Regions from separate parts of the Priestia sp. P1_B12_1 genome, predicted to be linked through region 2. Evidence: riboswitches for the same ligand, from Rfam matches in the RefSeq annotation. Region 2 holds a riboswitch; each other region holds the start of a gene.
What was found. Region 2 has a riboswitch for cyclic di-AMP ahead of AC1D0Y_RS01620 (APC family permease). Riboswitches for the same ligand answer to the same signal wherever they lie in the genome.
Positions count from the first base shown of each region.

Region 1: it holds a riboswitch for cyclic di-AMP, as region 2 does, so the genes downstream of both, AC1D0Y_RS00670 (potassium channel family protein) here and AC1D0Y_RS01620 (APC family permease) in region 2, are expected to answer to the same signal.
Region 3: it holds a riboswitch for cyclic di-AMP, as region 2 does, so the genes downstream of both, kdpF (K(+)-transporting ATPase subunit F) here and AC1D0Y_RS01620 (APC family permease) in region 2, are expected to answer to the same signal.

Region 1 covers NZ_JBFTZR010000001.1:115,592-126,377, forward strand. The annotation lists gene AC1D0Y_RS00665 (TrkH family potassium uptake protein) at 1-1,208, opposite strand, end outside; gene AC1D0Y_RS00670 (potassium channel family protein) at 1,212-1,871, opposite strand; cyclic di-AMP (ydaO/yuaA leader) riboswitch at 1,996-2,140, opposite strand; gene AC1D0Y_RS00675 (carboxymuconolactone decarboxylase family protein) at 2,256-2,714, opposite strand; gene AC1D0Y_RS00680 (Lrp/AsnC family transcriptional regulator) at 2,835-3,290, shown strand; gene AC1D0Y_RS00685 (peptidyl-prolyl cis-trans isomerase) at 3,566-4,468, opposite strand; gene AC1D0Y_RS00690 (S1C family serine protease) at 4,465-5,739, opposite strand; gene AC1D0Y_RS00695 (response regulator transcription factor) at 5,962-6,633, shown strand; gene AC1D0Y_RS00700 (sensor histidine kinase) at 6,630-7,979, shown strand; gene cuyA (D-cysteate sulfo-lyase) at 8,015-9,007, opposite strand; gene AC1D0Y_RS00710 (acyl-CoA thioesterase) at 9,158-9,676, shown strand; gene AC1D0Y_RS00715 (GntR family transcriptional regulator) at 9,752-10,432, shown strand; gene AC1D0Y_RS00720 (DMT family transporter) at 10,429-10,786, shown strand, end outside.
Region 2 covers NZ_JBFTZR010000001.1:292,167-302,952, reverse strand. The annotation lists gene glnA (type I glutamate--ammonia ligase) at 1-404, shown strand, start outside; gene AC1D0Y_RS01630 (hypothetical protein) at 1,027-1,161, shown strand; gene AC1D0Y_RS01625 (N-acetylmuramoyl-L-alanine amidase) at 1,326-2,360, shown strand; cyclic di-AMP (ydaO/yuaA leader) riboswitch at 2,552-2,693, shown strand; gene AC1D0Y_RS01620 (APC family permease) at 2,856-4,682, shown strand; gene AC1D0Y_RS01615 (cation diffusion facilitator family transporter) at 4,792-5,769, shown strand; gene AC1D0Y_RS01610 (glycosyltransferase family 2 protein) at 5,808-6,785, opposite strand; gene AC1D0Y_RS01605 (GtrA family protein) at 6,782-7,174, opposite strand; gene AC1D0Y_RS01600 (glycosyltransferase family 39 protein) at 7,195-8,700, opposite strand; gene AC1D0Y_RS01595 (magnesium transporter CorA family protein) at 8,917-10,362, opposite strand; gene lexA (transcriptional repressor LexA) at 10,574-10,786, opposite strand, start outside.
Region 3 covers NZ_JBFTZR010000006.1:101,517-112,302, forward strand. The annotation lists gene AC1D0Y_RS19665 (DUF4397 domain-containing protein) at 1-266, opposite strand, end outside; gene AC1D0Y_RS19670 (hypothetical protein) at 382-819, opposite strand; gene nfsA (oxygen-insensitive NADPH nitroreductase) at 913-1,650, opposite strand; gene AC1D0Y_RS19680 (putative quinol monooxygenase) at 1,680-1,964, opposite strand; gene AC1D0Y_RS19685 (ArsR/SmtB family transcription factor) at 2,169-2,483, shown strand; gene AC1D0Y_RS19690 (CHY zinc finger protein) at 2,503-2,838, opposite strand; gene AC1D0Y_RS19695 (undecaprenyldiphospho-muramoylpentapeptide beta-N-acetylglucosaminyltransferase) at 3,016-4,083, shown strand; cyclic di-AMP (ydaO/yuaA leader) riboswitch at 4,242-4,384, shown strand; gene AC1D0Y_RS19700 (hypothetical protein) at 4,457-4,594, shown strand; cyclic di-AMP (ydaO/yuaA leader) riboswitch at 4,610-4,752, shown strand; gene kdpF (K(+)-transporting ATPase subunit F) at 5,123-5,203, shown strand; gene kdpA (potassium-transporting ATPase subunit KdpA) at 5,228-6,889, shown strand; gene kdpB (potassium-transporting ATPase subunit KdpB) at 6,911-8,986, shown strand; gene kdpC (potassium-transporting ATPase subunit KdpC) at 9,000-9,566, shown strand; partial or broken gene kdpDN (KdpD-like non-kinase potassium sensor) at 9,620-10,762, shown strand.

The DNA.
Region 1 (10,786 bases), 180 kb from region 2:
ATAATTACGCGTCCAAAGTACGAAAGTTCAGGAGTTGCTCCCATTGATAAACCTACTGTTCCAAACGCTGAAACAACTTCAAACATAATTTTTACAAACGGAAGGTTTTCCGAAATATTTAACAGGAAAATGGCCCCAAATACAAACATAATTGAAATCATCGTGATGGCTAGTGCCTTAAACACGTGAAGAGGAAGAAGTCGTCTCTTTAACAGCACAATATCTTCCCGGCTTCGTAAAAATGCCCATACAGAAAAAACAATCACCACAAACGTTGTTAGTTTAATACCGCCTCCTGTTGACGCACTTCCTGCACCAATAAACATTAATAAGACCATTAAAAAGACCGTTGCATCATGCAGGTGAGCTAAATCAATTGTATTAAATCCAGCGGTTCTTGTCGTTACCGCTTGAAAATAAGAAGCCCATACTTTGTCTCCTAATGATAAATTTCCGAGCGTATGCGAATTGCTGTACTCTAAGAAAAAAATAAAAAGCATGGCAATCACATTAATCGCAAACGTGCTGATAATCATAATTTTTGAATGCAACGTTAGTTTTTTATACGATTTTTTCACCCACATATCAGCAAGAACGGTAAACCCTAACCCGCCAATGATGAACAAAAAAGAAATCGTTATGTTAATAATAGGATCTCCAACATACTGTACTAAGTTATCAGACAGTAGTCCAAACCCTGCGTTATTAAAAGCTGAAATTGAATGAAACAAGCTAAAGAACAGCCCCTTAGACCATCCGAATTCCGGAACCCAGCGTATCGCTAAAAAGATAAGTGCAATAAACTCAATTAAAAATGAAAAGATAAACAGCCTTTTAACTAGCAGGACAACTCCGCCGACGCTTGTTTGATTTAATGCCTGCTGAACGAGCATACGCTCTTTAAATCCAATTTTTTTACCTAGCATCATAAAAATCAACACGGCAAATGACATAATGCCAAGACCGCCTATTTGAATTAACAGCATAATGATCGTTTGACCGATGACGGTAAAACGTGTACCTGTATCTACGACGGCTAAGCCGGTCACTGTCATAGCGGAAGTAGATGTAAAAAGGGCGTCTACCCATCGGATTGGCTCAGTAGTAGAAAAAGGCATCATCAATAGAAGAGCACCCATAATAATTCCTCCGCCAAAAATGGAGACAAGCAGCTGCGGAGGGGTGAGTTTAATGATTTGTTTTTTCATGAGTTAAACTCCTTCTTCTTCAAAACGGTTCAAATCGCGGTTATGTCCGATAACAATCAGCATATCTCCTTGTTCAATTATTTCATGCGCGGTAGGCGAAATCACCATTTCCCCGTCTTTTCGCTGAAAGCCGATAATGTTGCAGCCGTACTTGGCACGAATGTTTAAATCAAACAGCGTTTTATTATGAAGTTTCTTAGAGGCGACAATTTCGACAATACTATAATCCTTTGATAATTCAATGTAATCAATGATTTTTTCTGACACTACGTGATGAGCAATACGTTTAGCAATATCACGCTCAGGATGAATGACTTTGTCTGCTCCTATTTTCTCCAGCACTTTTTGATGATACATATTCACTGCTTTTACCCATACTTGCTTAACGCCCATATCTTTTAAAAGCATCGTTGCGAGAACGCTTGCTTCGATATCATCCCCAAACGAAATAAGAGCATGATCAACATTGCGGATACCTAGCCCCTTTAAGCTAGCTTCATCAATCGCGTTTGCTTGCACAACATATGTAGCTGAATTGCTAAATTTATTTACTACCTCCTGATTGCGGTCAATAGCGAGCACATCCACATCCAGATTAGCAAACTCTTCAACCAAACTGCCTCCAAAACGACCTAATCCCAATACAGCAAACTGTTTTTTCATAATGTATTTATTCCTTTCTTCAACTGCTGTGTGTTCTCTTAGCTTATACTTTTTCTAAAAAATTACATATTTTTCTTAAAAAAAGCGCAAAAAAACACAGGAAGGCTCCTGTGTTTTTTCACACTCTTCCCCCTCAAAACGCTTGCGAAGTTAGCTGTCGGGTTCGGGTTTTAAGAGTAACCCTACCTTTTTAAGGATTCACCCCAGAGCACAATATGTGCGTAAATAATGGGTCCTCCGCTCCGTAATGGATTAAGCGATTTTTATTCAAATATCTATGATCTATTTTTTAGAATAATCGATTCGATTCATGATACGTTTCACTTCACGAAAGCTATCTTACTCCTGTGAATTTTGTCTGTCAAGATATTTTTAGCAAAGACCTCACTTGCGCTGCAAGCTGCAAAAATCATATAAATCTAAACTGACAATCATTTTGTGAAATTGATCAAATAAATTAATAACAGCCAAAAGCTCTAACAGCTGTATATCACTGTAAAATTTCTTTAATTGATCCATATCAGCATCGGTCAACTCCCTTGGACGCACTCGGTATACATCAATAAATCGAAACAGCAGTCGATCTTTTTTTTCCAGCTCTTTTTCTCTTAACACTTTTTGATTAAGCGTCTCATCGCCTACATATGACATGCTCATACACGTCTCACAGCCGTTAACACCTGCTAGATAAAGCCTTATTTTTTCCTTAGTCTCTTTTTCTACTATATCGCTGTTCCAAAGCGTGTTGTAAAGCTCATCATACAGTCTTTTTACATGCGGAATTAAATTCAATGCTTTTTCAAAATTTGTTCCCTCTTCGTTTGCTAACAAAACTCTTGCCATTTTTCACTCACTCCTTTTTAATTATTATAGTAAGAAAAATGGGAATTTTAGATTACATATAAAACATCTTATCGACTATTACTAATCAAATGAAACGTTAATGAGAAAGAAGGTTTTCAATTGAAAATTGATGAAATTGATTTATCGATTTTGCAGGCGCTGCAGCAAAACAGCCGCCTTTCCTTACGAGAGCTAGGAAAACAAATTAATTTGTCTCCTCCTTCGGTGGCAGAGCGAGTAAGGCAGCTAGAGAGCTTTGGCGTTATAAAAGGGTATACGATTGATATTGATTATGAAAAGCTGCATTTGCCCGTGTCGTGTTTTATTGAAGTAACGATGAAAAACGGAGAGCACGAGCGTTTTAAACGATTTATTTCTCAGTATCCCTACGCTTTATTCTGTGAACGCATCGCCGGGCAAGCCTGCTTTATTACAAAGCTTCAGCTTCCTCACCTGCACATACTCGAACAATTTATTAACGAAATTACACCTTATGCCAAAACGATTTCACACATCGCCCTTTCTCACGTAGAGATGGCTCCTGCATTATTGAGTCATTTAAAAGATGAAAAGTGATTGAAACGTAACGAAAAAATCCGAACGATGAATCGTTCGGATCTTCTTTCCACTAAACTACTTTTGTCCCAAGCTCTTTTTATTCGTCCAACAGCATAAAAAATAACCCTCCAAAGCTGGAGGGTATAAATTTTCCGAATAATGAAAGTTTTACAACTTCATTTTAACAGGTGCCGACATTTCTGTCTACTTAAAAATGTAAAAGAGCTCTCTATTAATAGAAAGCTCTTTTACCTGCTTGTTTTTTGAAAACAATCAATCTATATAAAAGGGAACTACCTAAGGTTGAAAGTCACGTGAAACCTTGGCAGTTCATCCTGGATATACCGGTTGATATGATTCAAAACAAGTTCTTTCATCATTTCTTCTTTGACTTCTAATTCCGTTTTTTTATCTTTTTGTTTTAAAATGAGAATGTAATAGACTTTACCCATTTTAATGGGCTCACTACTCTCTCCGATGTGCTGTTTTTTTAACACATCTATAAAAGAAGGAGATAGACTTGAAAGCTTTAGATTATCAGCATTCTCTATTTTGCTCACTGTCTGGAATTCAGCATATTTTTTTTGAACGTCCTGAAGCGATGTTCCCTTTTGCAGTTCAGCCGCAGCGGCATCGGCATCATGTAAAGTGGAAAAAGCCAGCTGCGTAAAAGATACGCGCGTTAGATCGTTTTCAATACGTTTATAGTAAGCAGTTAGTTCATCAGACGTAATTTGTTTACGGAAATATTCTTCTAATTTAAACTGATTCGTTAGCTGGTTGGTTACATCACTGGAACGAATATTTAACACTTCATAACCTTGTTTTCTTGTATCCTCGTCATATGAGCGTTTAATTTGCTTCCACATATCCTCGACTTGTGTTTGTACTTCATCGCTTGTCTTTAGATGCGAAATTAAGATTTTTTGCATAACAAGCTGCCGCAATAACTCTTTGCGGTAGCTTGTATCATTTAACGGAGCGTCTGGATTCAAGAACCCTTCAACGGCTAAAAAACGGTTGAATTCAGCTCCTGTCACCTTGCCTCCCCCATATGCTGCCAGTTCTTTGGTAGAAGATAGCTGACTAATTTCTACAGAAGGAAACATCGTATTTGAATGCTTCCCTCCGCAGCCGGTTAAAAATCCGAACGCTGTTAATACTGCTAGCAGCAGCTTTAACGGTGTTGAACTCATCCATTGTTATCCTGCTGCTCTGAAAGCTTTAGAGAAATGGTTTGTTTTTTTCCATTTCGATACACGTCTAATTTCACTGTGTCTCCTACTTTACGTTTTGTGTATAGATATTGACGTAAATCACTGGATGTTTTGACTTCATTTCCATCGATGGCAACAATCACGTCTTTTGATTGTAAACCTGCATCAGAAGCAGAAGAGAATGGTTCAACCGTCGTTACGACAACTCCTTCAGACGTATCGCTTGTTAGGCCTAGCTGGTTTTGTTTTGTTGCAGCTGAAAGCTGACCTACATCTTGAAGACCTACCCCCATATATGGACGCGTTATTTTTCCGTTTTTCATCAGCTGTTCAATCGTCGGCTGCACTTCATCACTTGGAAGAGCAAAGCCGATGCCTTCTACATTGTCTTCTGAAATTTTCATACTGTTGATGCCGACTACTTCACCGGAAGAATTGATAAGTGCACCGCCGCTGTTTCCTGGATTAATCGCCGCATCCGTTTGAATTGCATCTACGTTCCAATTTTCTGAAATAGGGACAGAGCGTTTTGCTGCGCTCACAATACCTTGTGTGACCGTACGAGAAAATTGTTCACCAAGAGGATTTCCGATTGCAAGCACCGTTTCACCCGCTACTAAATCCGATGATTTCCCGAACTTCGCCACTTGTTCAACATTTTTGTCAGACATCTCAAGCACCGCTAAATCCGTTAGCGCGTCAGCTCCGACAATTTTAGCTTTTTCTTTTTGTCCATTTGAAAGTGACACTTCTACTTCGCTTGCGCCGTCAATAACGTGGTTATTGGTCACAACGTATGCTTTTCCATTTTCTTTTTTGAAAATAACACCGGAACCCGTTCCTGCTTCTTGCGTTTGGGTATCTCCAGAAAATGGATTTGTTTGCTGCTGAATATTGTTCACGCCTACAACAGCAGCTGATACTTTATTTACAACTGAAACAAGATCTGACTGATTGACGGTTGTGCTTACTGTTCGAGGCGTTGTGCTCGTTGTTGTTGCCGTTTGAGTCTGCGTTGTTTGATTCGCTGTTTGCGTATCAGCTGAATCCATTAACCCCAGCTGGGGAGCACCGTATAACACAATTCCTCCTCCAAGTACTGCTCCGGCGATAGAAGATGCAATCACTGGAAATAAGCGTCTTCTTGGAGGCTGTGATGATGACGCAGGCTGATACTGATCGTAGCGCTGCTGGCGATTTTCGTATTCTTCTTTTCGTTCTTGCTCTCTTTCATAATCACGTGGATCCATGAAAAACACTCCTTTTAACGTAGCAAATTTTATGTTATCTATACTATAAAATAAAAGTTTGGGATAAGTATCAAAACAATGTGTGAAATTGTGAAAAATTTCTTTATAACAGCAAACACGTAGTATAATAGCGGGTACATAGACCTTTAAAGACACGCGCATGGATGGCGCAATATGCTTTATTTACCTTAATTTTCATATATTCAGAGGAAGGTGTCAAATTTGAGCTTTACACTATATTTAGTAGAGGATGAACAAAATTTAAACGAAGTTTTAACCCTTTACCTTCAAAAAGAAGGCTGGGACGTTCGCTCATTTTTTAACGGCACGGAAGCCAAAGAAATGATTGCAACTCCTCCGCATCTGTGGATTTTAGATATTATGCTGCCTGACATTGACGGGTATCAGCTCATTCGCGAAATCAAGCAGCAAACGCCGCAAGTGCCTGTTATTTTTATCTCAGCCCGCGATGCCGATATTGACCGGGTTCTTGGGCTTGAAATGGGCAGCGACGACTATTTATCAAAGCCTTTTTTGCCTCGTGAACTAGTTATTCGAGCAAACAAACTGCTAAACCGCGTATATGGTTCCAATCAAAAGAAAACCGATACCATTACGCTGACTCCTTATGAGATCGATTTACATACCCGTACAGTCAGTGAAGATGGAAAGCCAATTGATTTAACGTCTAAAGAATTTGATTTTCTTGTCACTATCTCAAAAGACCTTGGACAGGCTTTTTCACGGGAGCAGCTGCTGAATCTCATTTGGGGAGAAGATTATTTTGGCACAGACCGAGTGGTGGATGATTTAGTAAGGCGCGTGCGTAAAAAAATGCCGCAAGCACGAATTGAAACGATTTACGGATATGGATACCGGATGATGAAAGCATGAAAAACAAGTCGCTTGCATTTCAAATTTGGCTCGTCATCTCCGGTATTTTACTGCTTATTTCAATTTTGCTCGCTATTTTATTCCCAACGACGCTCAGGCAGTTTTTCACGAATGAAATTTATACCACTATTGAAAATGAACAGCATATTTTAAAAGAATACGGCCTGCCAAGCCGCTCAGGTGAATACTACTTTAGCAATGAAGACAGTGAACCAACACTTGGCAATCGAACCGTGGATCATATTTTATTGCCTGAACATGCGGATATCTCTTATTTTTCATCACGGGTGTTGCCTCAAGACTTTTTGAGAAAAGCACAGGAAGATGCAATCAATCAGCGAAAAATCGTCGCTCGCTATGAAAAAGATCTTGGCAACCGGACGCTTTTTTATGTAATACGAAAAGTAAGTGTAAACGGACAGCCTGCTTTTTTACTTTCATTTTCGTGGGATACGTATCGCAACGCGCTCACTTCTACTCTGTTTAAACAGCTGCTTCTTGTAATTTCAATTGTATTTCTATTCAGCTGGCTTCCATCTATTTGGCTATCAAGATATTTAAGCAAGCCGCTTGTATCGCTTGAAAAAGATGTGAAAAAAATTGCCGAACAAAATTGGCATGAGCCCGTTACAGTGAACCGTTCAGATGAAATTGGCAAGCTAGGCGCGTCCATCGAGCAAATGCGCAAAAGGCTCGTATCTAAAGATGAAGCACAGCAAACGCTGCTTCAAAATATTTCACATGATTTAAAAACACCGGTTATGGTGATTCAAAGCTACGCTCAGTCGATTCAAGACGGCATTTATCCAAAAGGTGATTTATCGCAAACGGTAAAAGTTATTGAAGATGAATCCAAAAATCTCGAGAAAAAAATCCGCGATTTGCTTTACTTAACCAAGCTTGACTATATGTCCACTCATCAGCTTGCACAAGATGACTTTGATTTTACTGCACTACTTCATGAAGTAGTGGATCGCTTGCGGTGGAGGCGCCCTGAAATACAGTGGGAATTTGACGACGCAAACGCAACGATTAAAGGAGACAAAGAGCTGTGGACAAAAGTTCTTGAAAATGTACTCGACAACCAGCTGCGCTATGCCGAGACGAAGGTTTCACTTTCACTTGCTAAACACCAAACGAACGTTCAATGTACAATCAGCAACGATGGTCTGCCCATTGATCAAAGCGTGCTTCAACACTTGTTTGAACCGTTTAAAAAAGGAGCAAACGGTGAATTCGGTATCGGCTTAAGTATCGTAAAGCGTATTGTTACGATGCACGATGGAGCGATTACGGCTGAAAATACAGACACTGGAGTAACGTTTTCACTTACTATTCCTATATAAACTAAAAAAGCAAGGGAGCCGAATCCCTTGCTTTTTTATGAAAAAATTGAGGTATAGGCATAAAGAGCCGGTGAACCGCCTGAGTGGACGAACACCACATTTTCATCCTTATTAAAGTAACCTTTTCGAATTAAATCAATCAGACCAGCCATCGCTTTTCCCGTATACACAGGATCCAATAAAATCCCTTCCGTACTGGCCACAAGTTTGACTGCTTCCACCATCTCTTCTGTCGGAACAGCATACCCTGGACCTACGTATTCATCCATACACACAATCTCTTCTTCTTTAAAAGGCGTTTTACTATGTAAATGATCATAAAGTTCACTCGTCAGCTTAGCAACTTTTACTTCTTGTTCTTCTTTAGCACGACTAACATTCATTCCAATAACGGATACGTCACTTTGAAGACCTTGAAAGCCTGCCACTAATCCTGCGTGCATGCCTCCGCTGCCGCTTGTGCAAACCACGTGGCTAAGCTTTATTTGCTGCTCATAGCTTTGCATAAGCAGCTCTTGTGCACAGGCAGCGTATCCGGTTGCACCGATAACATTCGAACCTCCTACTGGAATTAAATACGGTTTATGACCTTTTTCAATTAGCTCTCGCTCTACTGTTTTCATTTCGGCTGTCAAATCAGAACCTTCAGCGACAAACCGCATGTCATGAGCGCCTAATAAATGATAAAGAAAATAGTTCCCTGTCGGCTGATCACTTGCTTTATTTTCCCCTTCTTCTAATACGAGCACGCATTTCATTTGTTCTTTTACAGCCGCAGCGAGCGTCAAACGACAGTGATTGGATTGTATCGCACCGCACGTTACAAGCACGTCTGCTCCTTGCGCCTTTGCATCAGCTACTAAATATTCAAGCTTGCGCGTCTTATTTCCGCCCCCTGTCAGTCCAAGCATATCATCTCGCTTCATATAAATTGAAGGTCCATTTAACTGCTGAGATAAAACCGATAGCTTTTCTAAAGGTGTAGGGGAATCTGTATATTTTCTTCTAGAAAATTGAGTTAAGTTCATGCTCTCATCCTCTCTTTCATATTTGTTCTATTTTACCATATAGAAGCTTTTGAAGAGCTTTTTACGAAAGGGCTCTCTATAACTTGTATACATAAGAACAAGTAGTCAACATACATTAAACCATATAAACAGTTTGAAGGAGTGTTTTCAATGAGTGAAAAAGCAGTACTTTGCAGCGTCTCACGAGTAGTCAAATCACAGCACATTTTTCCAAATGACCTAAACAATCACCACACCCTTTTTGGAGGAAAAATTGTCGCTGACATGGACATGACGGCTTCTCTTTCAGCAGCTAAACATTCACGAAAGACGTGTGTTACGGCTTCCATTGATCACGTTGATTTTATCGAACCCGTCACCGAAGAAGATTTTATTTCATATGAAGCATTCGTTGTTGTTACAGGAAAAAGCTCCATGATTATTTTTGTTAAAGTGATTGCCGAAAATTTGTTAACGGGTATTAAGCGTATTGCAGCTACTTCTTTTCTTACCTTTGTTGCATTAGAAAACGGGAAACCTGCCCCCGTTCCTCAAGTTATTGCTCAAACTGAAGAAGAAAAAAGTCTTCAAAAAGTAGCTCTTGAACGAAAAGAGTCCAAAAAAACGCAGGTTGAGCACAGCAAAGCGATTGCGAGCATTTTATCTAAATCTTTGCGCAGCAGTAATTAAGCTCTTCATCTAAAAAGCAGACAGCTGCTTTTTAGACGAAGTTTTTTTAGTTTTCACATTGTTATTTAATGTAATATGCGATATATTGGTTTTATGAAAAATAACATTCAACCTCTCAAACGACTTTCTTTAAGAGAAGAAGTCTATCAAACACTTAAACATAATATTGTCATGCTTGAATTTCAGCCCGAACAAAAGCTTCAGGATAAAGAATTGGCTGAGCAATTTGGAGTTAGCCGCACTCCTGTTCGAGAAGCATTAAAAAGACTTGAAGATGAAGGCCTTGTCCAAACGACACCTGGCTCTTCTACAAAAGTGGCTCCATTAAACCTTGAGGAGGCAAAACAATCTTTTATTGTCGTCGCAGCTCTTCATGCACTTGCTGCTAAGCTGGCTTGTACTTCGTTACAAGAAGAAGATATGGGCGAACTAATCAAACACAATCAATCTCTAGAACATGCAATCAAAACAAGAAATGTCCTTAAAGCGATTGAAGCGGATGAAGCATTTCATTCCGTCTTTTTAAAACGGGCGAACAATATAGAGCTAGAGCGTGTTGTAAAACAAACAAGCGCCAAAATTCAGCGTTTAGAAATAGCTCGCTTTTCTTCTCTTTCTAGTCTTGCTTCCGTTGATCAGCACAAAGAAATCATAAACGCTTGTCGTCAAAAAGATGCCGCACTGACAACGCAGCTTGTCGAAACGAACTGGCTGACGCTAGGTGAAGCGCTGACAAGTGAGGAGGAATCCAAGTGAAGCCTCTTTTATTAGGCATTGCTGCCTCATTCTTTTTTGCTTTTACATTCGTTTTAAATAGAGCGATGGATTTATCCGGAGGCAGCTGGGCGTGGAGCGCGTCGCTGCGCTATTTTTTTATGGTACCTCTTTTACTTGTGCTCGTTTATTTTTGGGGTGGTATTAAACCTGTGGTGGCAGAAATAAAAGCCCAGCCTCAAAAATGGCTGCTTTGGAGCACTGTTGGATTTGGGTTATTTTACGCTCCTCTTTGTTTTGCTTCAGCCTACGGTCCCGGCTGGCTTATTGCAGGAACTTGGCAAATCACAATTTTATCAGGGTCTCTCCTAGCTCCTTTGTTTTACAAGGAAGGAA
Region 2 (10,786 bases):
GGTCTGCTCGTAACCGTAGCCCATTAATCCGTATCCCAGCTTCTCGCGGCGTAGGAACTCGTGTTGAGGTACGTAGCGTAGACCCAGCTGCTAATCCATATTTAGCAATGGCTGTTCTATTAAAAGCTGGTTTAGATGGAATCAAGAACAACCTTGAAGCTCCAAAACCTATCGATCGTAATATCTATGTAATGACAAAAGAAGAGCGTGTTGAAGAAGGTATCGTAGATTTACCTGCAACATTAGCTCAAGCTTTAGATAGCTTCCAATCAAACGAAGTTATGGTTTCTGCATTAGGTGAACACTTAGCAGAGCACTTCGTTGAAGCGAAAGAAATCGAATGGGATATGTTCCGTACACAAGTTCATCCTTGGGAACGTGACCAATACATGAGCCAATATTAATTCTTAAAAGTCCGAGAGATCGTTTATACGTTCTCTCGGACTTTTTTGTTTTCAAAATGAATAACATTGCGCATATTAAATATTGAACTAAACTGTTCATAAAATAAGTATAGCTGCCTGTCGTACAATTTACGGGAGGCTTTTTATTGTTTTGTTAGATACAGGAAAGAATTTAGTTATATGAATTAAAAAGGATAAGCTTTTTGTCTCATTGAATCTATATGTAAAAGTAGTGTATAACAGATAGAGAGATTGTTTATGTGTTCACTCTGCACTTCAGTATAACTTCAGAGAATTTTCAGCCAGTCGTAGTATCATTAGAAAATACTGTTGGAGAGGAATGGAATGAAAATGCAAGAAGGAAATTTTTTCAAAGGTTTAGTAATAGGCATATTAATAAGCATTCCAATTTGGATTATTCTCATTGTTATAGGCGTTCTGCTTTTTAAATAGGTCTTAACGTTATAAATAATAGACCCTCTTGATCTATACTTTAATCAACCAGAATAGAATCTGGACCAAAAATATGTTAGGGGGGAGAGAAGATCCGCACGATGAATTGTGCGGATTTTTTTATTGGTAGGGTGAACGTAGATTTCATCTATTTAGTTGCTTCTAGCAGTTGATTGGAGGGAAAGGCGAAGACTCCTGCGGGAAAAGCGGAATAGGTGAGACCCCGCAGGAGCGCACGCGACGAGGAGGCTCACCAGCCGCCCGCGGAAAGCGAAGCCTTGCACGGAAATCAACAGCGATGTAACAAGCCATCCATACTAGCGCATTTATCCCATTTGTTCGTTTTTAGGTTGAAGTGATGTCGTTATGTCTCAATCTCCTTTTTTAGTAATTTTTCACTAAGTAGGCTAGTATACGTAGCACTTTTTTCCCCCATGCATATGTTAAAAATAAGGAGGGACAAGTAATATGAAAAAAATCTATCTTGATGCAGGACATGGTGGGGCAGACGCAGGAGCGGTTGGAGCAAACGGACTGTATGAAAAAAACTTAGTTTTAAAAATCCAACAATATTTAATAAGCTATTTAAATAGCATGTACAGTGATTTTACAATTAAAACCACTCGTACCACAGATGTTTTTTTATCGTTATCTCAGCGCGCTTCTCAAGCTAATTCGTGGGGCGCAGATGCATTTATGTCTATTCACGTAAATGCCGGTGGAGGAACAGGGTACGAAGATTATGTTTATAGAAGCGCTAGCAATGCCAGTAAAACGTTTCAATCGATTGTCCACGGCCAAGTACAGCCAGCGCTGCTGTCGTATAATCATCCGAATCGCGGTCGAAAATCAGCCAATTACGCGGTGCTTCGCTTAACAAATATGCCTGCAGTACTAACTGAAATAGCTTTTATTGATAACAGTACAGATGCAGCACTTCTTCAAAATGAAGCTTTTTTAAAAAGCATGGGTGAATCGTATGCAAAAGGAATTGCCGTATATTTAAATTTACCTCGTCGTGCAGTTCCAAACCCAAATCCAACACCAACTCCGAATCCATCGCCTTCTGAACCGGGTACAAAAACGTATACGATCAAGCAAGGAGATACGCTTTACAGTATTGCACAGAAGTACAAAATAACAGTACAGGCGCTTCAAGAAGCGAATACAGGGCTTTCTGATCCGTTAACACTGCAGGTTGGAAAAACAATCGTTATTCCTTCAGGAACTTCACCAATACCATCTCCAACACCACCTTCTGAACAATATCCACTTCCTAATGGAATTTTAAAACAAGGCGATTCTGGAGAAGCAGTGAAACAGATTCAAAGAGCATTAAACGCGGTTAATTTTAAAGTAGGGTCAGTAGACGGAATATATGGAGTACAAACGAAAGATGCAGTCAGACGTTTTCAGCTTGTGTATCTTCCTTATGATGTAGATGGCATTTATGGTCCTCAAACGAAAAACAAGCTAGCAGCCGTTTTAAAAGCAAAAAGTTAAAGAAAGCAGGTCTTCTGTAAGCAGGCAGAAGGCCTTTTGTTTTCCCCTTAAAAGCGCCTTAAGTACTATTTTATCGTTTACGTAAAATAATGCTTTACAAACCATTTGTACGGGAGTATATTATCTAAGAACAAAGGATAGTTATGAAAGAAACTTGTTATCAATCATACCCTTTAACCGAAAATTATATTGACCTGTTATCGCTTAATTCGTCAGAAGTGGGGGACCCAAATTTGTGCATTGTCACTTGGGGTGAATCCTTTTTTAAAAGGTAGGGCTACTCTCATAGCCCGAATCCGACAGCTAACCCCATAAGCGTTTTGGAGAGGAGGTTTAAGCTGTGTAAAAACGCTGAGAACCCTTAGTGTTTTTTTTGTGCGCTTTTTTAACATAAAAAGGTATTTTTTAGGGATAATATCACTTATTCATGAACTTGTAACGGAGCTTAGCAACGAACAGTGAATAGTAGCTAAGCAATCATCGGAGGGAAATTACGTGAACTATTCAGTTCTCAAGAGATTATTGATTGGAAAGCCGCTCAAAACAAAAGAGTTAGGCGATCAAAAGCTTAGTAAGCTTAAAGCGCTGGCTATTTTATCATCAGATGCCTTATCTTCAGTGGCTTATGGAACAGAACAGATTTTGATTGTCCTTGCAACAGTGGGCGTGCTTGCCTATTGGTATTCGATTCCAATTGCGATTGGGGTATTGGTGCTGCTGACGGCTTTAATTCTTTCATACCGTCAAATTATTTATGCGTATCCGCAAGGCGGAGGAGCTTATATTGTTTCCAAAACCAATTTAGGAGAAAATCCTGGGCTTATCGCTGGAGGATCACTGTTGGTGGATTATATTTTAACAGTTGCTGTGAGTGTTTCAGCAGGAACCGATGCTTTAACTTCGGCTTTTCCAACGCTGCATCATTACAATGTAGTAATTGCGTGTTTGCTGGTGATTTTTATTACCGTCTTAAATTTACGCGGTGTAACAGAATCCGCTTCTGTATTAGCTTATCCGGTTTATTTATTTGTTATTGCTCTTATTTTGTTAATAGCGGTAGGCTTTTTTAAAATAGCGACAGGTCAAGTTTCACCTGAGCTTCATCCATCTCTCGGTACAGTAGTGCCAGGTATTAGTTTGTTTTTATTATTAAAAGCTTTTTCATCAGGCTGTTCGGCATTGACAGGTGTAGAAGCTATTTCAAATGCAGTGCCTAACTTTAAAGAGCCAGGTGCAAAAAATGCGGTTCATACATTAATGCTGATGGGCGGTATTTTAGCCGTTTTATTTTCTGGCATCACGTTTTTAGCTTATTGGCTTGGTATTTCTCCAAAAGCAGATGAAACGGTTGTATCACAAATTGCATCGAGTGTGTTTGGACGAAATGGATTTTATTATTTTATTCAAGGTACAACAGCTCTAATTCTAGTGCTAGCGGCGAATACGGGCTTTTCAGCGTTCCCTTTGCTGGCTGTGAACTTATCGTCTGATAAATACATGCCAAGAATGTTTCAAATTCGTGGCGATCGACTAGGCTATTCAAATGGAATTGTGACCCTTGGAATTGCTTCTATTGTCTTAATCGTAGCTTTTAAAGGAGCGACTGAACAATTAATTCCTCTTTATGCAGTCGGGGTGTTTATTCCATTTACGCTTTCTCAAACAGGAATGATTGTCAAATGGCTTAGAGAAAAGCCGGCCGGCTGGCAAGGGAAGCTAACCATTAACTTAATTGGTGCCCTCATTACTTTAACGGTGCTAATCATTTTGTTTACAACGAAGTTTTCACAAGTATGGTCCGTGCTCATTTTCTTGCCGGTTATTGTCTATATTTTCCATCGCGTTCATACGCATTATGAAGCGGTAGGAGAACAGCTTCGCATTAAGCAAGGAGAAAAGATTGGAAAGCTTGAAGGAAGTGTGGTCATTGTTCCTGTAGCAGGAATGACAAAGGTAGTAGAAAATTCATTAAATTATGCAAGAACGATTGGTGATACCGTTATTGCAGTGCATGTGGCCTTTGATCGAGAAAGCGAAAAGAGAATGGAAGAGAAGTGGGAGAAGTGGCAGCCCGATATTCGTATTGTTACGTTTCATTCTCAATACCGCAGCTTAGTGCGGCCGCTGTTTCGATTCATCGATATGGCTGAGGAAAAAGCGCGGGAAAACAATATGGCTATTACGGTCGTTATTCCGCAATTCATTACGAAAAAAAGCTGGCAAAATATCCTGCACAATCAGTCCAGCCTACTGTTAAAAGCACATTTGCTTTACCGTAAAAACGTAATCGTTACAACTGTACCGTATCGTTTTAAAAAATAATGAAACATGACTAAAAACCTCCAACTTAGATGTTGGAGGTTTTTAATTTTTAAATTCACATACACTAACCGTAATCGAATCTCATCAAAGGCGCAAACGGAGGGATTGTATGAGTGAATTAATTAAATTGTTGCGAAAAGGAAATAAATCGGCTATGATGGCCGCTATAGTGAATACCATTATTTCCATTATTAAAGGGATTGCATTCGCTTTAACAGGGAATGTAGCAATGTTTGCTGAAACGATGCACAGCTTAGGAGATGCAGCTAATCAGTTTTTTGTCTTTATAGGTTCGGCATTAAGTAAAAAAGCCCCGACCAAACGATTTCCAAATGGTTTCGGCCGATTGGTTAATCTTGTTCTATTAGGAGCAGTTCTTGTAGTAGGGATTATGGCGTTTGAAACGATTAAAGAAGGATATCACCATATTCTTCATCCAACGAAGTCTTCAGGCTTTATTTTAAATATTGCAGTACTTGGCATCTCGGTATTGCTTGAGATGTTTGTCTTATTTAAGGCAATGAAAGAAATTTTGCACGATGTCGGAATGAATACCGCAGAGGTCAATGTTTTTACGCACAGCTTTGTTCATTTAAAGAAAGCAAAGCCAGCAACCAAGCTGGTCTTTATGGAAGATCTGGTAGCTACTGGAGGAGGCGTATTGGCGTTAATAGCCGTTTTCATTTCACGGTTTACACCTTTTCACCAAGCTGAAGGAATTGCTTCTATTTTAATTGGGCTTATGATGTTTTTTGTAGTAGGACGAGTATTTTTAGATAATGCTGCTGGAGCCCTTGGTGAAGCAGATAAAGAAATGGAAATAAAAATTGGCGCGATTGTCATGCAAGATGTACAAGTGCGTGATATTCAAACGTTAATGGTGATGAAAGAAGGGGAAGAGCTTCACGTTGAATTAAAAGTAGAAATTGATCCTTCTTTAACAGTGGCAGAAGCTGATGATATTAAAGATCGTCTGGAAAATCGTATTTTACAGGAAAAAGGAGTAACGGATGTCATTATTGAATTTGATGAAGATAATGGAATTCCGGACTGGGCGCCAAGTGATTTACAGCTTCAAAAAGAATAAAAACAAGGAAGAAAACAACTGTTTTCTTCCTTGTTTTTTTAGCTATATACTTTTTCACGTACGTTTGGAGAATCTGTTGAAGCTTTCGAGAAGTTAATGGTTTCACGTACAACGTAAATAGGTCTATTTTTACTTTCATCGTAAATTCTTGCGATGTATTGTCCGACTAAACCTAAACCAAGTAGCTGAATACCGCTAAAGAAGGTGATAGCTACCATAATAGAAGTCCAGCCAGGCTGAATATTTTTACCTATCAGCCAAACAACAATCGAATAACTTAACACTAAAAGTGATACAAAAACCGATAATAAGCCAATAACCATTACTAAACGCAAAGGCTTCGTTGAAAACCCAATAATTCCATCTGAAGCAAACTTGATCATCTTTTTTAAAGGATATTTTGTTTCACCAGCAAAGCGTTCATCACGCTCATATTCTACGTATGTTTGCCTGAAGCCAATCCAAGACATCATTCCTCGTACAAACCGATTGCGTTCAGTCATTTTTTTGAATACATCCGCTACTTTTCGGTCGATAATACGAAAATCTCCCGTATCTTTAGGGATTTCGATATCGGACATATAATTTAAAAAGCGATAAAAATACTTAGCCGTGGCTAATTTAAAAAAGGTCTCTCCGCTTCGTTTCTTGCGCTTTGCATATACAATTTCATAGCCTTGCTGCCATTTAGCAATTAATTCGGGAATCATTTCCGGCGGATCTTGTAAGTCCGCATCAATAATAACGATAGCATCACCTTGAGCATAATCAATGCCTGCTGTTACGGCAGTTTGGTGCCCGAAATTACGAGCAAAATCAATAACTTTTACGTTAGAATCCATAGCCGCTACGTCTTTCAAGATTTCAATTGTTCGGTCGGTGCTGCCGTCATTGACGAAAATGAATTCATAGTTAATGTGGTTTTTATGCATGACCGAAAGCAAGCGATTGTAGCATTCATTAGCTACTTCTTCTTCAAAATACATAGGTACCACGATTGAAATTAGTTCTTTCATGCTTTACCTCCTATCGAGCGATGGTTTGTGTGCTTAAACGTCCATATTTTATTAAGGAAAAAATTGATAAACATTCCTATACAAGTAGACAACAGTTGTCCGATTATTGGATTAGCAGGTGTATAGTGTACAAGAAGGAATAAGCAGCTTGTATTAATTGCTAAAGTAATAAGGTTTACGATGAAAAATTGAGCTAGCATCCATTTATGTACAGTTGCTTGAAACACCCACGATTTGTTCCAATAGTAGCTGTTTATAACGCCAATAAAATAAGATAGTACGTTAGCCAATATATAATTCATATCAAAATGAATGAGTGCTAAGTAACTGATAATAGTGAGCAGGGTATTCATTATACCTACAAAACCGAATTTCAGGAATTTTATCACGGTTGTATAATCCCTTCCATTTAATTTATCTCTTCACATTTTGTCTTGGGCTTATTTTTAGTAAATCGTACTATTAAATAGGATAGAATCACTGAAATACCAAATCCTTCGAGCAGCATAAAGCTTGGAAAAATAAAGAATCGATAGCGAGTTTGAATTTCAATAAGCAAGTGAATAAGAACGTATCCTATGATTAGTAATAAAAACAGTGTATATGGATATTTATCCTGCTTCCTCACGAATAAACATATAAGGCCAATAATGGAAAGAATAGTAGTTGAAACGTAAATGATTCTTTCATAACTTTGAGCAGCACTAATTAATTTCTCTTTATTAAAAGGTACATCTTCTTGAGGAGTTAATGAAATGCTCCAAAATGTAGATGCATCCGTTCCTCCCCACATATTTAGGAATTTAATGTGAAAGAGATCTAAAAGCTGCTCTTTATCTGCTACCCGTTCTTTAATTACCTCTTTTTCTGCTTCAGCTCGTTTTTCTCCAATTGGCATACCCATAAAACGACTAGCATCCTCTGAAGAATAGGAACCGCTTGTTTCGTAATTAAAGCCAATGACGAATTTCCATAAAGGATCTCTGTTACTTAAAGGATATTTAGAAATGCCGCTAGCTACAAAAGAATAGTTGATCAGCGCATTTGCAATAAAAAAAGTAGCCAGTATGCCTACGAGTTTTTTTCCTATTTTCTTTCGACGAGCTTTTAACTCAGCAGCATTCTTCGTTTTAATGTAAGGTTGAAGAATTTGCAAGATGAAATAAATGAAAACAGCGACGATAATAATGGGTCCTAGAGGACGCATTAAATTTCCTAACGACAATAGAAGGCCAATATAAAGCCAGCTAAACTTGTTATGAGCAAATCTTTTTATAATAAGGTAAAAAGCTGCATAAAATAAAAAAGTAGCTAAATGCTGATTAGTTAACACTGAGCTATAGAGAATGTTCGGAATGTAGAACGCATATAGAAAAGCTGCCATTCTCCCAGCAAGTTCGTTAAATACTTTCGCGCCAATTAAATAAATAAAAATAACGGTTCCAGTGGAATAAAAAATATTTAACAATTTTAATATGAAAATATTATCTCCAAAACAGCGAATAATAACAGATTCATAGAATGAAAAGCCTAGCTGATATACCCATGTAGTAAAATAAACGCTTTGGTTAAATTCATAATTTCCTTTTGCGATATTACGCGCGGCATCTAACATGACAAGAAAGTCAGATTTTACAGGCGTTTGAACAGAAAGCATCCATGCTAGTCGAATACCTAAGGTCAAAACGATCAGTGAAATAAAAAAAACAGTTTTGTTCATGTATCTACTTGCAATAGCTATTAGAAAAATGACAAGGAAAGTGATAAAGATTCCTTCAATAATAAATGAATTACTTAAAGCCAAGCCCTTTAATTCCAATGAATTTGTCATCGCATTATAACTGCCCCATAGAGACCATGTAAGAATAATGACACATAAAAAGATCAGGCTTTTGGATAAAAATGATTTAAGCATATTACCTCCTGCAAATTATTTCAAAGATAAGGTACAAAATTCCTACCCTATGATACCATATTTTATTATTTTGTATATATTTTTCTTATAGAGTATAATGTTAGATTGTTCTGAAATTACGACAGCGGCATAACGTTTGATAAAAGGGTAAGCCGAGTAGGAAAACGATTTTGTAATAGAAAAAGCTGTTTGCATCCATACGTATGCGAACAGCTTTTATGTTTTAAACCGATCTTTTAATAAATTCCATAGGGAACTCACTCCGAGACTAATGCTGATCAGAATTCCTGACAGAGCTACTATTAAAGCGATATATTCAAAGATAGAAAACTGCTTCATGCTATCCCAATTGATGTTTCCCTTTAGTTTGCTAATAACTAAATTCATTCCGTAAATACCGGAAAGAACCGTATAAATCGTTAAAATTAATAATAAGTAATTGTGACGTTTGGCTGCGATTTTCTCTTGATTTTGGTACAAAGTACCAAGGGTTTCTTTGACTTCTTGATAAAGAGAATTGATATGAAAGATTTTTTTAAAGAGCTCAGAAAACTCTTGACCTTCTGTGCGAGAGCTAATTTCTAAAAATAAATATTTACCTGAAAACACGGTAATAGAGCGGATTAGTCGTTCAATGCCCTCTGAATTTTTATGAAACGTGAGCTGCGAATATTCATAAGATAATTTTAGCAACACGATTTTATAGAAAAAATGTAAAAATAAATTATAGTAATGCTGGCCAAATAGATGATTCATCAAAAGCTGATCCGTTTTAGAGTCTGTCGATTTAGAAATACACGAAAACACATGGTCTGTTATGACGTAATAGGTTTCAGGAGCCCACCTTTCATACACGTGTTTAGTATTATACGTTTTAATATACTCATGATTGTGTGCAGAAATAAACGCTTTCCCGTCAGGCGTATAGCTATTTAGCTGCCCAGTACGAAATAAAGTTGTGGAATTAATTTCTTGCTCTTGATTTACCGTTACATAACTTAACACAAACATCCGTTCATCGATAAAATAAGGAAGGCTCCCAACGTGCTGTTCACGCGTGGCTTCTTTCTTGATGTGTTCGTTCAAAAATGGCGCAAGCTGTGAAAAAATATAATCTTGCACTTTGCTATAGCGATGATGTTCATAGGTAATGGTGGATCCATGCTCTTCAGCAAGCTTCGGTTCTAGTACACGAAAATGATTCATGAATTCTAAAATATCATCATAGGTGTAATGATTATGGCTCATCTCAGTGCGAATGGTCATGACGCCAATTTCAAAAGGACATAAAAAAACATCCACAGACAGCACGTTGCTAGACACGGTGGTGGAGGAAGTGTGTAACGTAATAGTATGGTCTATTTTTTTGGAAAATCGAAGCAACCCTTCTTTTTCGCACGAGTCAGGGAATAGAATGCATTCAATGTAAGGAAGAAAATATTGATCCAGGCTATCATGAGATACGTAATACTGTTCTCCGTAGTATTCTTTTTCTAAATGTTTTTTTTGAATGGAAAAAAATTCGAACAAATTTTCTTTTAGTGCATGAACAAGCTGCTCTTTATTTTTTCGGTCAAAGGAAAAAGGAAAAAGAAACATGTTCATTGCTTTGGTAGGTACGATGGTTTGAAATGGTTCTGTTTTCCTTGGTGTATTGGTCATAAACTACATCCTTCTTATGGTCGGTTGTATTTCCTTGTAAGAGTCGAGGAAATGCAGATAGAAAGTAAAAGGTGAAACAAGCTTTACAAAAACCGTTCTACCTGCCTGCGGTGATTCAACGTATCATTTATAATATGCCAATTTTTTTAGAAAACAAACGTAAAAAAACCAACTAACATCATGATTAGTTGGTTTTACATACAGTGTCTGATTAGTGAATCGTGCGATATACACCAGTTACTTTTCCTAAAATCGTTACGTGGCGAAGAATAATAGGCGCCATCGTTGAATTTTCAGGCTGTAAACGAACGAAATTTTCTTCTTTAAAGAAACGTTTTACCGTTGCTTCGTTGTCCTCGGTCATAGCGACCACAATATCTCCATTATTAGCTGTTTGCTGCTGACGTACGATTACCATATCGCC
Region 3 (10,786 bases), on a different contig from region 2:
TTTGCTTCGTATACTTCTACTTTATGAGAACCGGCTGCCAAAGGCAAAGAGTTGGCGACATCTTTAAACTTTGCTCCTTCTACTAAAGCTTTGTCATCCACAAAAATGTCTACAGCCGGAGCATCCGGTGAAGCATGAACGATGCGAACTTCTGCATTTTGAGCTGTTCGCTCATCTGCAGCAGGAGGTGTTTCAGCGGCAAATACTAACATGCGGCTAAGCGCCAAGAAGGCAATCACTGCTGCTATTACGAATAGTCGTTTCATCAAGTATCACTCCTTTTTTAGTATACACAGCTTTATGTAAAGAGAAGGACTGTGCAGTTGTTAGCGTATACTAAATAAAATCAACTATTCGTTTGTTTGTTAATTTTTGATGTGTTTACTGAGATTTCTGACGAAAAAATCGAAGAATAGCCAAAATATTGTACAGAGCTGTTAAGAGCCATGTCAGTAAAAAGCCTAGGCCAAGCCCAATATTGGCATCTATATACGTATGCGTGAAGTCATCATATACGACGTAAGAAAGAGGAGCAATCGACAGTAAAAATAGAAGAAAAAACAAAAGCGTTTTCCATTTGTTTAAAGTGAAGGTTAAACAAAAGAAAAGGAAAGCAGCGAACAATAGAAGAGCGTCTCGAATAGCCCAAGGTAAAACGCCGATATGTGGATTAGCGAGAAGAAAAGTCGGAATAATTGAAAGGAGGAAAAGGAGAGAAAGTAAAGTCACGTGAAGAGTGTGCTTTTTTGTAAAAGCCGGCACCAATAAAAACGCTGCGGTTGCGCTTAAAAGAAAATTACAAATTAAAATAAACTCCATATCAACACCTCATTTATTGAGTATTACTTTTAGTCTATTCAGCATGCTGTTAAAGTAGATAAAAAAAGCTGCGATGTTCATCGCAGCTTTTGGTTATTCGAATTTAAATCCTTGTTTTTCAAGCATAGCTCGAACTTCTGGGTAATAAATGGTTTTATAAATAGCTGATACAGTTTGTGACCAGTTGCGGTCATCAGCACCGTTTGTTCTCTTTTTCATATACTCTGCCATTTCAGCATCATAGTCTTGAATCAAGGGCTTTAAGTCGTGATTATAGCTTTCACGATGGTGCACAGCAGCTTGTGGCAATCGAGGTTTTTTCGCAGAATGATCTGCCGAATGTCCAACCACAAGACCGCTTACTGGGAATACGTATTCCGGTAAATCGAGCAGTTCAATGACTTCTAGCGGCTTTCTGCGAATTCCTCCGATTGGGACTGTACCTAAACCGAGTGATTCTGCTGCAACTGTTGCGGCTTCTAAAGAAATTCCAGCATCAGTTGCTCCGACTAAGATTGATTCAAGTCCATCGGTTACGCCAAGAGGGGCATCGTTAAGTTCAGCTGCAATCTTAGCACGATTAAAATCTGCACAAAAGATTAAAAATAGAGGAGCTTGGTCGATCCACGCTTGGTTGCCGGCAAGCTCTGAAAGTTTTTTCTTCTTTTCTTTATCTTGGACGCTAATAATAGTCACTTGCTGTCCATTAATAGAAGAAGCGGCTGACTGAGCAGATTGAATAATCGTATCTAAATGCTCGTCACTTACTGCTTCGTCTGTATACTGACGGATAGAACGATGATCTTGAATTGTACGAATTGCTTCATTCATGATGCGTCATCCTTTCAAAGAAGTTATGATTAACCTTGTAATGTTTTTACATCTAAAGGTGCTACAAGTACGCCAGTTTGAGCAAATGCTACAAAACTTTGGAAGTGAGCTGATTTATTGTGTGCTTGAATTGCTTCTTCGCTTTTCCACTCTTCAATCATCATAAATGTGTTAGGTGTAAAAGCATCTTCAAATAGTTGATAGTTGCTGTTTCCTTCTTCTTGTAAAGAATGCTTAATTAGTTCTTGTACGTTTTCTAAAAATTCTTCTCTTTTTGCTGGGTTAACTTTCATTGAAGCTTGTAAATGAATCATGGGTGATTCCTCCTTTAATAATGATGGTGCTTTATATTATTTGTTTTGTTTTTAATCTTTCATTCAATTTATGATTAAAATGAAGATAAGTTCGAATATCATCGAACAATGAAACTATAACACCGATTAAATAACAGTGCAAGGAATTTAGTTCGAAAGTTATCGAACATTGATACACAAAAGAAGCTGTGTTATATTTTAAGCATGAGAAAACCTTATCAACCACCGAAATCTGAAATTAAATTAACGCCTATTTTACACGCGTTGAGTGATCCTAACCGGCTGCGAATTGTACAGTGTTTAGCGACAAGAAAGGAGCAGACCTGTTCGTATTATCAAAAATTAAATGTATCAAAATCAACGCTATCACATCATATTAAAGTACTTCGCGAAGCTGGAATTATCAAACTACGTATAGAAGGTACGCAGCACTATTATTCCTTGCGTTTAGAAGAACTTGAGGAATTGTTCCCAGGTCTGCTTCCTTCCATTATAAATATAGATGAGCAGTTATTTTAAAAGCTGAACAATGTTTTGTTCAGCTTTTTTGTTCAAAATAAATGTGTCCATGCAGGCTGCATCCGGGATTAAAAGAAGAACGACAGTGAGGGCAAGTCGAGTTACAGGTTAAATATTCATGAATGGATAGCTCATGTTTACATACTCCGCAAAGAATAGCTTTTTCATTAAACATAGCTTTTGGCCACCTTTTAATATCATGATCAGCATGTCCGTTATGACATTGATAGCATGGATAATATGTATTACAGCAATAAAATTTTATTGCAATAATATCTTTATCCGTACGGTAGTGCATGCAGCGCGTTTCGGAATCCACCGTATCACCTTTTACTATAGGTGCAGATTTGTTCATTATCATCACTCCCTATGAAAAGTATAGCATGCTTTTATACGCCTTATCATACATATGTAAAAAGAAAAATGCTATAATAAAACCATCGTTTTACATGTCAGATTGCATGCTAAAAAGATCAGATAAAAATTGATGTCAAAACAGATCCATTAAGTGAAGTAAAGAGAGGAAGAAAAAATGAGTAAGCAAGTTATCGTTTTTACCGGAGGCGGAACAGCTGGACACGTAACACCAAACATTGCCATTATGAAAGAATTAGACAGTGAAAAATGGGATATCCATTATGTCGGTTCTCACAATGGTATTGAGAAAGAATTAATTACAAAATTAAACGTTCCATATCATGCGATTTCAAGCGGGAAGCTGCGTCGATACGTAGATATGGAAAATGTAAAAGATGTATTTCGGGTAGCAAAAGGAGTTGGCGATGCACGTCGCGTGCTGAAAAAGTTAAAGCCTTCTCTTGTGTTTTCAAAAGGCGGTTTTGTCACAGTCCCTGTTGTAATGGCTGCTAAATCGCTAAACATTCCCGTGTTCATTCATGAAAGTGATTTAACACCGGGACTGGCAAATAAAATTGCGCAGAAATTTGCCACTAAAATTTTCACTTCTTTTGATGAAGCGGCAAACTATTTTCCAAAAGAAAAAGTGCAGGTTGTTGGTTCACCTATTCGAAAAGAATTATTTAGCGGAAGCGCAGCGAACGGGGAAAGCTGGCTTCGCTTTTATGATAAGCGCCCAATTTTAACCATTATGGGCGGAAGTTTAGGAGCACGTCGCATCAATGAGATTGTTCGAGAGTCCTTGCCTGAACTGCAAAAGAAATTTCAAATTGTACACCTGTGCGGAAAAGGCAATGTTGATACAAGCCTTGAAAAAGAGTCGGGCTACCGTCAGTTAGAATATGTAAATGAACAGCTTCCAGATGTTCTAGCGGCGACTGATTATGTGATTACACGCGGCGGATCAAATGCTATCTTTGAGTTTTTAGCCCTTCATAAACCCATGATGATTATTCCTTTGTCAAAAGCACAAAGCCGAGGAGATCAAATTTTAAATGCACAGTCCTTTAAGAAAAAAGGCTACTGTATGGTTGTGGAAGAAGAACAGTTAACAAAAGAAGTGTTTTTGCGTGAAGTAAATGAGCTTCAGCAGCAGGCAAGTACGATGAAGCGTACAATGCGTGAAGCAACAAAAACGGATGCCATTTCAATTCTTGTAAATGAAATTGAGAAAATGAGCTAAAAAAAGCGTTCTTATCTCCTCGATAAGAACGCTTTTTTTCTTTGGGTTTATTATTTTAAAATAATGAATAAACAGCAAAAAATAAAGCTTTTAAAATTTCAAAAAATGTTGTTGACAGTAAATTTTAACAGGAGTAAGATTACTCTCATGAAACGTTCCACAGTGAAACGCTGAGTCTTTCCTGAAAGAGAGGGAAAGAGCGGAGGACCCAATTACTAGGGGTGAATCTCATAATTGAGTAGGGTTACTTTCTTGACCCGAACCCGTCAGCTAACTTCGTAAGCGTTAAGAGAGAGGATGGTGTAATCGTGGCCGTTTTCTATAAAAGCGGATAGCGCGTTCCTTTCAAAATATAGGCGAAAGGAGCGTTAACATGCATTTATCTAAGCAAATGATTCAAATGATTGAATATCGTGCAATATGTGATCAGCAATCTTTTGATCTAGCAAACCGCTATTTGTCTATGTTAGCTAATCAAAGTATTAAACGCAGCAGTAAAAACCATAATTAAGTCTAAAAATTAAATAACAAATATACGCTTAATCAATTATGAGCGGGGGACCCAATATTTTGTACGTATGTACTAGGGGTGAATCTCTTAACTGAGTAGGGTTACTTCCATAACCCGAATCCGACAGCTAACTCCGTAAGCGTTTTGGGAGTGAAAAAATTCGTGTCGATCACGGCTTATTTGTCGTGCATTAAACCGCGGAAGAGGACTCTCTTCTGCGGTTTTTTTATGGAAAAATAGGAGAGCAGCTTATGTCTGCACCGTAAAGAGGATATAGTAGGGCTTTTAAAACGAGATCAACAATACGTTAGGAATAATCAAAGATAACCTTTCGCTGCTAGCTCACTTGGGCGTGATGCTTTACGCACGGTAACAGTCACTACGCTTAATCATTGGTGGTAAGAAACAGTTAGGAGGGAGCAACTTGGATATAATCATGCTGGGAACGCTTGTCATATTAACAGCTGCTATGTACGGAATTATTTGCTGGTCGTCTCGTGTAGTAGACGAAAGAGAGGAGAAGTGAACGTGTCGTTCATTTTGCTAGGTATTTCAGTTCTCGTTTTAATTTATTTAGTATATGTACTGTTAAATCCAGAACAATTTTAATAAGCGGAGGAATTAAACGTGGGGATTTTTCTACTATCAGTTGCGCTGCTGCTTGTTTTTGTAGCGCTTATTGCAAAGCCCGTAGGTATTTATATAGCGAATGTGTTTTCAAACGATAAAAACACTAGCTTGGTAGGAAAGATAGAATCGGTGATGTTTAAAGCGGCAGGAATTAAAGGGCATAATCAGACGTGGAAGCAATATGCAATTGCTCTCGTTTTAGCGAATACGTTTATGATTTTTGTGGTGTATCTTATCTTCCGGTTTCAAGGAGTACTGCCGCTTAACCCAAGCCACATCAAAGGAATGGATCCGGCCCTTGCTTTTAACACGGCCATTAGTTTTATGACAAATACGAACTTGCAGCATTACAGCGGTGAATCAGGTTTGTCCTATTTCTCGCAGATGGCAGCCGTTGTATTTATGATGTTTGCTGCACCAGCAACGGCACTTGCAGTAGCAATCGCGTTTATTCGCGGGTTGGCAGGGAAGGAAATAGGAAACTTTTTTGTTGATTTTGTGAAATCAATTACGCGTGTTTTACTTCCTATCGCTTTTATAACCGGCATTTTATTTATGATTTCAGGTGTCCCTCAAACGTTAAGCGGAACGGTGACTGCCCATACATTAGAAGGGGCAACACAGCAAATAGCAAGGGGACCAGTTGCTTCTTTTCTTTCAATTAAAGAGCTAGGCAACAACGGAGGGGGATTTTTTGGTGTTAATTCAGCCCATCCATTTGAAAATCCTAACGCGTTGAGCAATGTATTACAAATTGTCCTTATGCTTTTATTGCCAACAGCACTTCCTTTTACGTACGGAAAAATGATCGGACAGCGTAAGCAAGGCCGCATCTTGTTTGTAGCGATGAGTATGCTGTTTATCGTTATTTTAAGCACAGCGTTTGTAACAGAGTGGGGCGGCAATCCAAGACTTGATGCTTTTCATCTAAATGAAGCGAGCGGTTATATGGAAGGCAAAGAAGTTCGTTTTGGTGTCGGTATGTCGACGCTTTACGCCATCGTGACGACAGCAAGTGAAACAGGTGCGGTCAACACCATGCACGATACCCTTACACCTCTTACCGGGTTGTTAACGCTTGGAAATATGATGTTAAATACCGTATTTGGCGGTGTCGGAGCAGGATTTATGAATGTCATGATGTACGTCATCATCGCCGTATTTTTATCAGGTTTAATGGTTGGAAGAACACCAGAATACGTAGGTAAAAAAATTGAAGGAAAAGAAATGAAGCTCATCGCCGTGACGCTTATTCTGCAGCCGCTGCTAATTTTAGGAGGAACAGCCGTAGCGCTAACTACTCATTTAGGAATAGAAGGTATATCAAACCCAGGCTTTCACGGGTTAAGCCAGGCACTGTATGAATTTACATCATCAGCAGCAAACAATGGCTCTGGTTTTGAAGGACTCGGTGACGCAACTCCGTTTTGGAACATTTCTACGGGAATTGTTATGTATATTGGACGCTACTTCGGACTAATTACGATGCTGGCGGTATCGAGCTCACTAGCATCTAAGCAGCTTGTTCCTGAAACACCTGGGACATTTAAAACGGATACGTCTTTATTTAGCGGCATTTTAATTGGAACTACCGTTATTGTAGGGGCACTTACGTTTTTCCCAGTGCTTGTACTTGGGCCGGTTGCTGAGTATTTGACACTGTAATCAAGAAAGCGGAGGATTATAATGAATAAACGGAATTTTACGAATAATCTTGAATTGGATCGTAACAGTCACATTCAAGGTGCTGTAGATAAACAAACTTCATCGATTTTTATTCAATCAGTAAAGCAGGCTTTTATCAAGCTAAGTCCAAGAACGATGATAAAAAACCCTATCATGTTCGTAGTAGAAATCGGGTTTGTTATTACGCTTTTTTTAGCTGTTGTTCCAGATCTTTTCGGAGAAAGTACAGTAAGCGCAGGCTTTAATATTGCCGTATCTCTCGTGTTATTTTTCACAATTGTTTTTGCTAATTTTGCAGAGGCATTAGCAGAAGGTCGAGGAAAAGCACAGGCAAACTCATTAAAGCAATCGAAAGGTGATATTACAGCTAATAAACTTCAAAACGGGCAAATGATACAAGTTTCGGCATCGCACCTAAAAAAAGGAGATATCGTCGTCGTTTCACAAGGCGAAATGATTCCTGGAGATGGAGAAATCATTAAAGGACTGGCATCTGTTGATGAATCGGCCATTACCGGTGAATCGGCACCTGTTTTGAAAGAAGCAGGCGGGGACTTTAACTCTGTAACTGGAGGTACAAGAGTTGTCAGCGATGAAATTACAGTTAAAATTACGTGTGAGCAAGGTGAATCATTTTTAGATAAAATGATTTCGCTTGTTGAAGGAGCAGAGCGTCAAAAAACGCCAAATGAAATTGCGCTAAATACGGTTTTAACAAGTTTGACGATTATTTTCTTACTAGTTGTTGTGACGCTTCCTGTATTTACAAACTACTTACATTTTCAACTGGACACGGCTATTTTAATTTCACTGCTCGTTTGCCTCATTCCTACGACAATTGGAGGATTATTATCGGCCATTGGAATTGCTGGGATGGACCGAGTTACGCAGTTTAACGTGATCGCTATGTCAGGAAAAGCAGTAGAAGCAGCTGGTGACATTAACACAATCATTTTAGATAAAACCGGCACCATTACGTTTGGAAACCGAATGGCTCATCAATTAACGACTGTAGAAGGCACAGACGAACGTGAACTTTACAAATGGGCGTTTGTTTCTTCTCTTTATGACGAAACACCAGAAGGACGCTCAGTTGTTGATTTTATTCAAAACCGCATGGGGGTAGAAGATCTTAAAAAAACCGAAGGGACGTTTGTTGAATTCAAAGCTGAAACGCGAATGAGCGGCATTGACTTACAGAATGTATCTGTACGAAAAGGGGCAGTGGACGCCGTCACGGCATGGGTAGAGTCAAATGGCGGGATGGTTCCCTCTGATTTGCAGCAAAAAGCAAACGAAATTGCAGGAGCTGGTGGCACGCCGCTTGCCGTCGCCGCTGATGATAAAATTTACGGCTTGATTTATTTAAAAGACACGGTAAAACCAGGAATGAAAGAACGCTTTGAGGAACTTCGTAAAATGGGCATTAAAACAGTCATGTGTACAGGAGATAATCCGCTAACCGCAGCAACCATTGCAAAAGAAGCGGGAGTAGATGAATTTATTGCGGAATGCAAGCCAGAAGACAAGATTCAAGTGATTAAATACGAACAGCAGCAGGGAAAGCTAGTTGCCATGACAGGTGACGGGACAAACGATGCCCCTGCACTTGCTCAAGCTGATGTTGGCTTAGCAATGAACAGCGGAACCTCAGCTGCTAAAGAAGCAGCAAATATGGTGGACTTGGATTCCGATCCCACAAAAATCATTGAAGTCGTTTCGATTGGAAAACAGCTATTAATGACAAGGGGTGCCTTAACTACATTCAGTATCGCAAACGATATTGCGAAATATTTTGCCATTATTCCAGCGATGTTTACCTTGGCGATTCCGCAAATGGAGGCTCTTAACGTAATGAAGCTGAATTCACCTCTATCTGCCGTATTGTCAGCGCTTATTTTTAATGCGGTCATTATCCCGCTGTTAATTCCCTTAGCCATGAAGGGAATTGCGTATAAGCCGATGAGTTCTAACGCCCTATTGCGAAAAAATTTGTTCATTTACGGGTTAGGCGGGGTGTTGGTTCCATTCATTGGGATTAAAGCAATTGACTTACTACTTTCATTTGTAATGTAGAGGAGAAGAAACGATGATACAAACAGAACGAACGGGAAGCATTATTGTTCGCTTAACAATTATGATGATAATTCTTTGTGGTCTTATTTATCCTGTTGTGATGACAGGTATTGCTCAAACAGCTATTCCAAGTAAAGCAAACGGCAGCTTAATCTATTCAAACAACCACCAAGTTATCGGTTCTAAGCTCATTGGACAGCAGTTTACAAGCAATGAATTTTTCCATGGCAGAGTCTCTAGTATCGATTATAACGGGGCAGGATCTGGGTCGTTGAATTTAGCACCTTCAAATAAAGATCTTACGAATCGTATCGAGAAATCCGTAGCGGCGTGGAAAAAAGAAAACGAGGTGCCAAAAGAAGGAATTCCAGTTGATGCCGTCACAAATTCGGCTTCTGGACTCGATCCTGACATTACGCCACAAGCTGCATATGCACAAGTAGAACGAGTGGCAAAAGCGGCGCACATTAAAACCAACATGCTAAAAGAGCTGATCAAAGAACACACTCAGCAAGGAGCTTTTGGTGAAAAACGAGTAAATGTAGTAGAGCTAAATTTAGCTGTTCAACGAGAGCGCTAATTACATGCACTCGCTTCATGTATTGAAGCGAGTGTGCTAAAGGAGTACAAACAATGAAAGAAAAAGAAGCTCATCCATACTTTCGAAGAAAAACTCCGGAAGAACTATTGCGTGAACTTCATGATCAGAAGCGAGGAAAGCTTAAACTTTACATCGGTGCCGCGCCGGGAGTAGGAAAGACGTATAAAATGCTTCAAGATGCGCACGATTTAGTCAAAGAAGGCATAGATGTCGTAGTTGGATATATAGAAGCACACGGCAGGCACGAGACTAAAGAGATGATCGGAAATCTAGAAGTAATCGAAAGAGAAACCGTTTTTTATAAAGGAAAAGAATTGAAAGAGCTTGATTTGCTGGCGATTGTAAGAAGGCGCCCAAAAGTTGTAATTATCGATGAACTTGCTCATACAAATGTTCCGACAAGCCGTCATAAAAAACGTTTTGAAGATGTTTCTTACCTGCTCAACCAAGGCATTTCAGTCATGTCAGCAATGAATATTCAGCATATGGAAAGCGTACATGATCTCGTATATGCCATTACCCAGGTAAAAGTTCGTGAAACAGTGCCAGATTTATTTATTCAGCAAGCAGATGAAATTCAGCTTGTCGATGTTACGCCGGAACAGCTGCAAAAGCGTCTTCGTGAAGGCAAAATATACGAAGTTCATAAAATTGAACAAAGCCTGCAGTCTTTTTTTAAGCTCGCAAATCTCCATGCCCTTCGTGAATTAACGCTCCGAGAAGTAGCGGATGAAGTGGACGGTAAGCTCATTCATGCCCATGAAATTGGCGTAACAGGTATTTGCGAACGCATTTTAGTATGCATTCAATATAGTGGAACAGCTGAAAAATTGATTCGAAGAGGCTGGAGAATGGCAAACCGATTGAAAGCAGATTTGCTGCTGCTTCATGTTTTTACAGGGGAGCAAACTGAAAGGCAAAAAGCACAAATTAAAGAGTGGCGGGAATTTGCTGATCGCTTTCACGCATCGCTAATTGTTGAAGAAGCTAAAAACCAAAAACCAGCTGCAGTGATTGTGAACGTAGCCAAGCAGTATCGCGTTACTCAAATCTTACTAGGGCAATGAGCCAGGACAAGGTGGGAAGAGATTCGAAAAGGGTCTATTGTGAATACGATTATGAGACAGACTTATAACATCGACATTCATATTGTTTCAGATTCAGCAAAGCAATAACAATAAAATGGATGTATACTAAAA